3 regions of the Faecalicatena orotica genome follow, and region 1 is predicted to be linked to each of the others. Evidence: riboswitches for the same ligand, from Rfam matches in the RefSeq annotation. Region 1 holds a riboswitch; each other region holds the start of a gene.

Region 1 (3,153 bases):
GATTTCAGCATTTAAAATACTTTCATTTACATGATTCTCTTTGCTCATTTCTCCTCCTATTCTGCCAGAAACCCGGTAAGCGGTGATGAGGCGCTTGCCCCCTGGTCCAGTACACGGCCCAGCCCTGAAAGATATGCACTGCGCCCGGCTTCCACTGCCTTTTTAAAGGCTTCGGCCATTGCAGGGATATCTCCGGCAGTCGCGATCGCCGTATTCGCCATGACCGCTGCCGCGCCCATTTCCATTGCTTCACAGGCCTGTGAAGGTTTTCCTATGCCGGCATCCACGATGACCGGAAGGTCAATTTCATTGATCAGAATCTGGATAAACTCTTTTGTACAGATCCCCTTGTTAGAACCGATCGGTGAACCCAGAGGCATGATACAGGCTGCACCGGCATTTGCAAGGTCCCTCGCCGCATTCAGATCTGGGTACATATAAGGCATTACGATAAAACCTTCCTTTGCCAGAATTTCCGTCGCCTTGATTGTCTCGTAATTGTCGGGGAGCAGATACTTGGAGTCATGGATAACTTCTATCTTCACGAAATCCCCGCACCCGATTTCTCTGGACAGACGGGCTATCCGCACTGCCTCCTCAGCATTCCGGGCTCCTGAAGTATTCGGAAGGAGCGTTACATTTTCCGGTATGTAATCCAGAATATTTGCCATTCCTCCCTCATTTGCCCGGCGCAGGGCCAGTGTAATAATCTGTGCCCCGGCCTTTTCCACGGCTGCCCGTATCAGTTCCAGTGAATATTTGCCCGAACCTAAGATAAAACGTGATTCAAAACAATGTCCCCCGAGGACCAGTGTGTCTTTTTGTTCCATTATTCTTTTCCTCCTATAATTAATTCTGTGATCAGATTTGCTTCATGGGCGGCGCAGAGTGCCACTCTGGGCGCCATCAGCCCATTTCCGGGCGCGGATTCTGCGGTCTCATCCCCGCACAGGTAAAAATGTTCTGTAATCTTCCTCGTATGGATCGCATTGCTGCCGCCATATCCAGCCATGCCGGATGCCGCTATAAGAAACTTGTCCGGGAAATGTTCCAGAATCCCGTTGACCAGCATTGCTTTTGCCTCCGGTTCATCGAACGCCTCACAGACAATATCTTCCTCCTGAAACAACTGCTTCAGATTCTCCGGCGTCACTTTCACACAATCTGTCTTAATATCCAGATACGGATTGATTTCCTCAAGCTCCTGTTTTAATGCCTCTGTTTTGTACAGGCCGATATGCCGGATAAAATACTGCTGCCGGTTAAGATTGGTGATATCCACCCGGTCAAAATCAATCAGGTGCAGGTGCCCGGCGCCGATCCGTGCCAGTGCAAAGGCCACATTGGAGCCAAGTCCGCCAAGCCCGGCCACCGCCACTCTCGCAGTCTTCAGTTTTTTCTGTATTTCCTCTGTATGCCGCTGGATAAGCGCCGCTTCTATTTCTTCGAATGTCAGCATATAATCAGCCCCCTCCCACAAAACTTACAACCTCGATCGTATCCCCGTCCTCCAGACAGACCTCTGAAAAACATCTCTTCGGCACGATATCCCCGTTTCTTTCAACAGCTACACGCTCCGCCGGGTGTTTCATTTCCCTAAGCAGGTCCGCCACGGTCATCCCGGCTGTAAACATCCTGTCCTTTCCGTTTACTTTCAGCATATCATTTCCTCCTCTCGATCATTTTCATGTTTCTTTTATTATGGAAAAAGAGTTCACAAAAGAAATACACCCGCGGTGGTGCACCCCTTCATGAACTCTCATTCACTCTCGTCGGTACTGCTTATGTAATTTAAAGCCAAAACGCAAAAACGGGAAATGCCTCAGGCACTTCCCGTAATATTACTTACTTCCGTTCCTACGTTGGCATTATCCAAATCAGGTATATGGGTCGAAGTTCACAACTTCCTCTCAGCCTATCTATAAGCTCCCCTGTTCAATTTATGTGTATAAATATACATGATCACAAATTTTTTGTCAAGCTTGAAAAAAGCAAATTCTGTACTTTTTTGCGATTATTTGTTACAATATAGGTCGATAACATAAAGTAGGCGTCCTCCGTGAAAAGATTGAAAAAATGCTGGAAATTCTATCAGGAACCCTTCGGGATTAAATTTTGTGTTATACTGTAATTTTAGACCAAAAATGAAAGGAAACAACGATGGCTAACAGCATTCAAAAAGACAGCACTTCAACTTTCATCGATAATATGTCCCTTCCACTCCACAGGTGGTACCGCTATTCAGCCGGTTTCTCAGCAGAGTGGGTTGAAAGTATGATTCATGAATATCTGGCCTCCAGCCAGCTTTCGAAAGATGCCGTCACCGTTATGGACCCGTTTGCCGGTTCCGGAACAACACTATTAGTATGTGATAAAATGGGGATCTCTTCCATTGGATATGAAGGACACCCGTTTGTTTATAAAGTAGCAAAAGCAAAGTTATCATGGCCTGCCGACACGGACCTGTTCATCCGCGAGGCCGATAAGATACTGGACTGTGCTAAGCATTTAAAGACCAAGATGTATACTTATCCTGATATCGTTTATAAGAGCTATGATATCGATAATCTGAAAAAAATAAATTATTTGAGAAAAGCACTGGAAATCAATAAGGATGATACAGATGAATATCTTCTGGCATGGATGAATTTTATTTCAATCCTGCGCAGCGCTTCGCATGCCGGAACTGCCACATGGCAGTATGTGCTTCCCAATAAGACAAAGGCAAGGGTCGCGGATGCATACGAAGCCTTTCAGAAACAGACGGACATCATGTGCGGGGACATGCAGTATATGCAGGCCCATTCCCATGAGTCCAAAGCAAATCTGTTATTTCAGGATGCGAGGGAAGATTCTGACGTCCCTGCTGACAGCGTAGATCTGATTATCACTTCTCCCCCGTATGCGAATAATTATGATTATGCCGACGCGACCCGTCTGGAGCTGTCCGTACTCGGGGAAATCAAGGGCTGGGGGGATTTGCAGAAGAAGATACGGCCAAATCTGGTCCGCTCCTGTTCACAGATGGTTTCCCGCGAGCGCAAAGATACTTATGAATTTCTGAAGTCACCGCTGCTCGAACCGATCTACGAGGAAATACTGGACGTCTGCAGGCAGCTGGACGCCGAGAAGGAGCTCCACGGCGGCAAAAAG
Region 2 (3,153 bases), on a different contig from region 1:
GCCCTCGAGTGGATCTCGGGGGGAGCCGGGAATCTGCTGGAGGCATGGCACGTCAGTTCCATGCTGCAGTCGCTGATTGTAGACGGGATCATTTCCGGAGTGGGAGGCATCCTGACGTTTCTGCCGAACATCTTTATCCTGTTTCTGGCACTGGCTTTTCTGGAAGACAGCGGATACATGGCGAGGGTGGCCTTTGTCATGGATGACATCATGGGGCATCTTGGATTGTCTGGGAGGGCGTTTCTTCCGATGCTGCTCGGATTTGGATGCTCGGTTCCGGCGATTATGGCTTCCCGTGCACTGGAGCACAGAAAGGACAGGCTGAAGACGATTCTGGTAACGCCGTTTATGTCATGCAGCGCAAGACTTCCCATTTATGTACTGTTTTCTTCCATGTTTTTCGGGAAAAATGCAATGCTGGCCTGTTATTCCATGTATATCCTCGGAATTGTCGTGGCGATTACGACGGCATTTATTCTGTCCAAGATTGACGGAAGCAAGGCAGAGCATGCGCTGCTCATCGAGCTGCCAGAGTACAAGACTCCGAACGCAAGGACGATTGCGATTTATGTGTGGGAAAAGGTGAAGGATTACCTTTCAAAAGCCGGTACGGTTATCTTTATCGCTTCAATCATCATGTGGTTTATTCTGAACTTCGGCATGTCCGGGTATGTGACGGACATCAGCCAGAGCTTTGGCTCCATCGTGGGAAAGGCCATTGTACCGGTATTTAAGCCGCTCGGGCTGGGTTACTGGCAGATCGTGGTTGCGCTGATTGCCGGAGTCGCGGCGAAGGAAGTCGTTGTATCCAGCTGCAGTGTTCTGTTCGGGATTCAGAACATCACTACGGCCCACGGGATGACAAGCTTCGTAGGGACACTGGGCGCAATGGGGTTCGGCGCGGCAAATGCCTATGCACTGATGGTATTCTGCCTGCTGTATGTGCCATGTACGGCTACGATTGCGACGATCAGACGGGAAGTGGGCAGCAGAAAAGTCACACTCGGGATCGTTCTGTTCCAGCTGGCGGTTGCCTGGATAGTAAGTTTTCTGGCGTTTCATATTACAGGGCTTTTCCTTTAGGGTTTACACCATAATTTGGAACATGGAAAAATCGTGGTAGAAAAATCGTCAGTTTTCTCTTGTCAGAAGACAGGCCGCATAGTATAATAAAAAACGTAAACAGGGGAGCTCGCGTATCAAGCGGGCTGAGAGTAAGCTGAATCGCTTAGACCCATGAACCTGATTTGGATAATGCCAACGTAGGGATATACAGAGGGTGAATGGATTTTACTGCTGTAATGCTCATGTTGCATTGCAGCAGTTTTTCTTTTTTAAAAGCAATATCCGGGGAATCCCGCACCTCGATTACGTATTCATCCGCGTGGCTTACTTGAATCCATCAGAATCTAATTACAAATTAAAGACGATTCAAGAAAGGACGTAAAGAGAAATGGAAAATTATGCAACACAAATGGAGGCGGCACGAAAGGGTATCGTGACGAAAGAACTTAAGACTGTGGCTGAAAAGGAGCTTATGACAGTGGAAGAACTTCTTCCTCTTGTAGCTTCCGGCAGGGTGGTGATCTGCGCGAACAAGAGGCATACCTGTATTGACCCCGAGGGTGTGGGATCTATGCTGAAGACGAAGATCAATGTGAATCTGGGTGTTTCCAGAGACTGCAAGGATTATAATGTGGAGATGGAGAAGGTGATGGAGGCCGCTAATATGGGGGCGCATGCCATCATGGACCTTTCTTCCCACGGGAATACCATTCCGTTCAGGCGGAAACTGACAAGTGAGTGCCCGGCAATGATTGGGACGGTTCCGATCTATGACTCCGTGATCCACTACCAGCGGGATCTGGATTCACTGACTGCAAAAGATTTTATTGATGTGATACGTCTGCATGCGGAGGACGGGGTGGATTTCGTGACGCTGCACTGCGGTATCAGCCGGAAAACGATTGACCAGATCAAGAACCACAAGCGGAAAATGAATATTGTTTCAAGGGGAGGTTCCCTTGTGTTTGCATGGATGTGCATGACTGGGGAGGAAAATCCATTTTACGAATATTATGATGAGATTCTGGATATCTGCCGTGAATATGACGTTACGATTTCTCTTGGGGATGCATGCAGGCCGGGATGTCTTGCGGACGCCACGGATGTCTGCCAGATTGAAGAACTCGTGCGCCTCGGGGAACTGACGAAACGGGCGTGGGAGAAGGATGTGCAGGTGATGGTGGAAGGGCCGGGCCACATGCCGATGGACCAGATCGCCGCGAACATGAAGGTACAGCAGTCTGTCTGCCAGGGGGCACCGTTCTATGTGCTGGGACCTCTCGTGACGGATATTGCGCCGGGCTATGACCATATCACATCTGCCATCGGCGGTGCCATCGCGGCGGCCTCCGGTGCGGCATTCCTCTGTTATGTGACTCCGGCGGAACATCTGGCACTGCCGAATGTGGAGGACGTGAAGCAGGGGATCATCGCCTCCAAGATCGCTGCCCATGCAGCGGATATTGCGAAAGGGGTAAGAGGTGCACGCGAAATCGATGACAAAATGGCGGATGCAAGAAGAAAACTGGACTGGGAGGCGCAGTTTGACTGTGCAATAGACCCGGATACGGCAAGACGGATTCGTGATGAGCGGAAGCCGGAACACGAGGATACCTGTTCCATGTGCGGGAAATTTTGTGCGGTGCGCAGCATGAATAAGGCACTGGCAGGGGAACATATTGATATTTTATAAAAATAATAATGAGGGGCCGTAAAGCCCCTCTTTTAATATTCGATTTCCTGAAGAAACAGTCCTTTGGGATCGCATGGTGCGCTGGCTGCTTCCCCGCCGGAGAAGATGGCTTCGATGCATTCCTTCTTTCTCTTTCCCAGACCGATGTCAAGCAGTGTGCCGGCGATTATTCTGGGCATGTTGTGCAGGAAGTCCTTTGCACGCATGGAAATCTGTATTTCATCGGCATCGCCATAAATTTTAATCTCATACATTTCTTTTTCCGTGGACTTGCTCTTTTTTACGGTAGAAAAGTTCTTGAAATCGTGTTTACCGATCAGTTGGATTGCCGCCTGCTGCATAACCGTGATATCCGGTGTCTTGAAGGCGTAATAGGTGTATTTGCGCTCAAATAC
Region 3 (3,153 bases), on a different contig from region 1:
AGGTACTTGATATTTTCCCGTTTTCCGGAAAACCAGACCCTGTCCTTTTTTAAGATGGCGAATGCAAAGACAAGCGCCACCAGATTTCTGAAAAAGCTTTTCTGTACGGACGGCAGGTCACCTGACAGGCGTACGAACATATTCATAAGTGCAAAACAAAAAGCGGATAATACAATGTAAATAATTCCTAAATATTTTTTCTTCATATACCGTCTCCCACTCAATAGTCTGACCGGCATTTTCGGAGCCGATATATTATTATATGTTCTTTTTTGAATTTCTGCAACCCATTACAAAGGCATGGTCCAGAGGCCCGCTTCCTTTTCCTAAGTCAAGCATGGCCCTAAGTGCGCCTGACAGGTATTCTTTTGCCCGTTCAACAGACGTCTCCAGATCATATCCTTTTGCCAGATTTGAGGCTATCGCGCTGGACAGGGTGCATCCTGTTCCATGTGAATTTGGGTTTTCAATCCTTTTTCCAAAAAACCACCGTGTCCCGTCCTTCTGATACAGCAGATCATTGGCATCGCAGGTCCTGTGGCCGCCTTTTAAAAGGACCGCGCATCCGTACCTGTGGTAAATGATTCCAGCAGCGTGCACCATGTCTTCTTCTGACCGGACCGTAAGGCCGGAAAGGACCTCTGCCTCAGGAATATTCGGGGTAACAAGTGCTGCCGCAGGGAGCAGCTTTTCTTTTAAAACAGCTTCTGCGTCTTCATCGATCAGCCTTGCCCCGCTTGTTGAAATCATGACAGGGTCTGCGACGATGTTACCGGCCCGGTATTCCTTCAGTTTTTCTGCTGCTGCTTCTATGAGCCCTGCAGTGGGCACCATCCCGATCTTTACCGCATCTGGCCGGATGTCCGTAAAAATGCAGTCGATCTGTTTCTTCAGAAATTCCGTCTCCACCACCATAATTCCTGCCACACCGGTCGTATTCTGGGCCGTCAGCGCCGTGACCGCACTCATGGCATATACCCCGTTTGCCAGCATCGTCTTAATATCCGCCTGTATACCAGCACCGCCGCTGCAGTCACTCCCTGCGATTGTTAATGCGGTCTTCATAGCCGTACTTCCTTTCTTATCCTGTCCGTTTCTCATTGGTTTACCATCTTTTCAGACAGCCGCTTGAGATTTCTGGCGGCCTGTTCAATATCCGGCCGGGCAAACAAGGCGCTTACCACCGCGATTCCACACAGCCCGTTTCCCGCAAGCTGAAGTACATTGTCCTCCCCGATTCCTCCGATTGCAATGACAGGGATATCCACGGCTTCACAGATTGCCTTTACCGTGTCTCTTTTCACCTCTACGGCATCTGCTTTCGTGTTTGTCTGAAAAACTGCCCCGACCCCAAGATAGTCTGCCCCGTGTTCCTGCGCCCGCAGGGCCTGCTCCACAGTCCGGGCCGTCACCCCGATGATCTTGTCCTCCCCCAGTATCCTGCGCGCATCCAGGGCATCTATATCCTTCTGGCCGACGTGCACGCCGTCTGCATCAATCGCAGCAGCAATATCTGCATGGTCATTGATCACAAAGGGGACCTGATAGTTCATACAGACCTCCCTTATTTCTTTAGCCTCTCTGATAAAAGCCTCCTTATCCAGATGTTTTTCCCGAAACTGGATAAAAGTAACTCCCCCTTTTATGGCCGCCCCGACCTGTTTTGCAAGCGTGGCGTCCCCAAGCCATGTGCGGTCAGTCACCGCGTACAAAAGCATGCTTTCCCTGCGGCACCTAGTCTTCTTCCCTTTAGCTGTTCCCAAAATCCTTTCCATACAATTCCTCCTTAATAAAAAAGCAGATATACCAAAACAGGTATATCCGCAAAGTCTGCTTCCATATCTCCCTACGTTGGCATTATCCAAATCAGGTTACGGGTCTAAGCAATACCAGCTTACTCTCAGCCTGCTTACGCAGGCTCCCCTTTTTCATATCATCGTTCTTAATTATACACTTTCCATCAATATTTTCAACCACAGACTCAATAGTTTTTTAAGATTATGAAACTCTGCCTGCCTCTATTTTCATTTCACACCGGTTCGAAAGTATGATATAATATCAGTCAAAGCGAATTGCAGTAGAAAGGAGGAGCATTCATGAATGAACCAGGCCAAAAAGTAAATAAGTCCGGGCATATCTATTTGGGAGTCATCCTGCTCACCCTTCTTATATATACTTTTTCAATCGTGTCCTCCTGTTTACAGAATGATGCACCATACAGCCGGTTTCAGGACTCCGGAATTCGTTCTTTTTCTGAAGACTGGTACATTGCCGACAGTTCAGGAACTATAACAACAATTCCCGAGATCAGTAAATGGAAAGAAGATTCTCAGGGTCCCGTGACATTTTCTAAAACACTGCCGGAGCTCACGGACTATGACTGCCTTTTCATTGAAGTGAACTACACCTATATCAAAGTATTTGTCAATGATTTATGTATCTATGACTATTCTGCCGGCAAGATTCAGGCGCCATCAGGTATGACAGGACATTTTACTGCCCAGATTCCCCTGAATACAGACATGGGCGGACAGACCGTTTCGATTGAAGTCTATCAGCCTTACAAGCTTCTTCAAACCGGCTTGAATTCCATTAAACTTGGCACGGGGAGCGCTTACATCACAGACTATCTTTTTTCTCATATAGAATTGATTATAAGCCTGTTTTTCATGCTCATTACCGGCATATGCCTGCTGGCCCTTTATCTGTGGCAGAAGAACAGAGGCAGATGGGAGGGCTGCAGCATGCTGCGTCCTCTGGCATTTCTTCTTTTATTATCTGTAATCTGGGTTTTCACAGATTCCCAGCTGCCGCAGTTATTCTGGAAGAACCCGGTCATTGTATGTGTACTTTCCTTTTATAGCTTTATGTCTCTGCCAATTCCTGTATTTTCATTTGTCGGTAAACTTTGCCCCGATAAATACGGCATACTGACCAGGATACAATTCCTTCTGCTGCTTAATATAATGGTACAGGGTGTTTTATTTTCACTCAATATCTTCAGTTTTGTAGAAATGCTCCCTGTTACACATTTCCTGATTGTATTCAGTGTAATTGTACTTCTCATATTCCTGTTGAAACGTTACAGGAAGGACCGGTCGCCATACGCCCGGCCTATGCTGGCAGCTCTGATCGTGCTGATCGTATCAGCCT

Evidence for each region. A riboswitch is a leader RNA that binds a small molecule or an ion and turns the genes downstream of it on or off. The one in region 1 is predicted to bind thiamine pyrophosphate.
Region 2: it holds a riboswitch for thiamine pyrophosphate, as region 1 does, so the genes downstream of both, thiC (phosphomethylpyrimidine synthase ThiC) here and thiS (sulfur carrier protein ThiS) in region 1, are expected to answer to the same signal.
Region 3: it holds a riboswitch for thiamine pyrophosphate, as region 1 does, so the genes downstream of both, thiE (thiamine phosphate synthase) here and thiS (sulfur carrier protein ThiS) in region 1, are expected to answer to the same signal.

Annotation. Positions count from the first base shown of each region.
Region 1 is NZ_CAJJZH010000002.1:496,844-499,996, reverse strand. Features, by position in the region: gene thiH (2-iminoacetate synthase ThiH) at 1-48, opposite strand, end outside; gene ABIN22_RS05830 (thiazole synthase) at 57-830, opposite strand; gene thiF (thiamine biosynthesis protein ThiF) at 830-1,459, opposite strand; gene thiS (sulfur carrier protein ThiS) at 1,464-1,661, opposite strand; TPP riboswitch at 1,837-1,943, opposite strand; gene ABIN22_RS05815 (DNA methyltransferase) at 2,161-3,153, shown strand, end outside.
Region 2 is NZ_CAJJZH010000003.1:148,384-151,536, forward strand. Features, by position in the region: gene feoB (ferrous iron transport protein B) at 1-1,083, shown strand, start outside; TPP riboswitch at 1,174-1,286, shown strand; gene thiC (phosphomethylpyrimidine synthase ThiC) at 1,454-2,758, shown strand; gene truA (tRNA pseudouridine(38-40) synthase TruA) at 2,791-3,153, opposite strand, start outside.
Region 3 is NZ_CAJJZH010000003.1:30,436-33,588, reverse strand. Features, by position in the region: gene ABIN22_RS06930 (DMT family transporter) at 1-206, opposite strand, end outside; gene thiD (bifunctional hydroxymethylpyrimidine kinase/phosphomethylpyrimidine kinase) at 259-1,065, opposite strand; gene thiE (thiamine phosphate synthase) at 1,098-1,775, opposite strand; TPP riboswitch at 1,827-1,935, opposite strand; gene ABIN22_RS06915 (sensor domain-containing diguanylate cyclase) at 2,097-3,153, shown strand, end outside.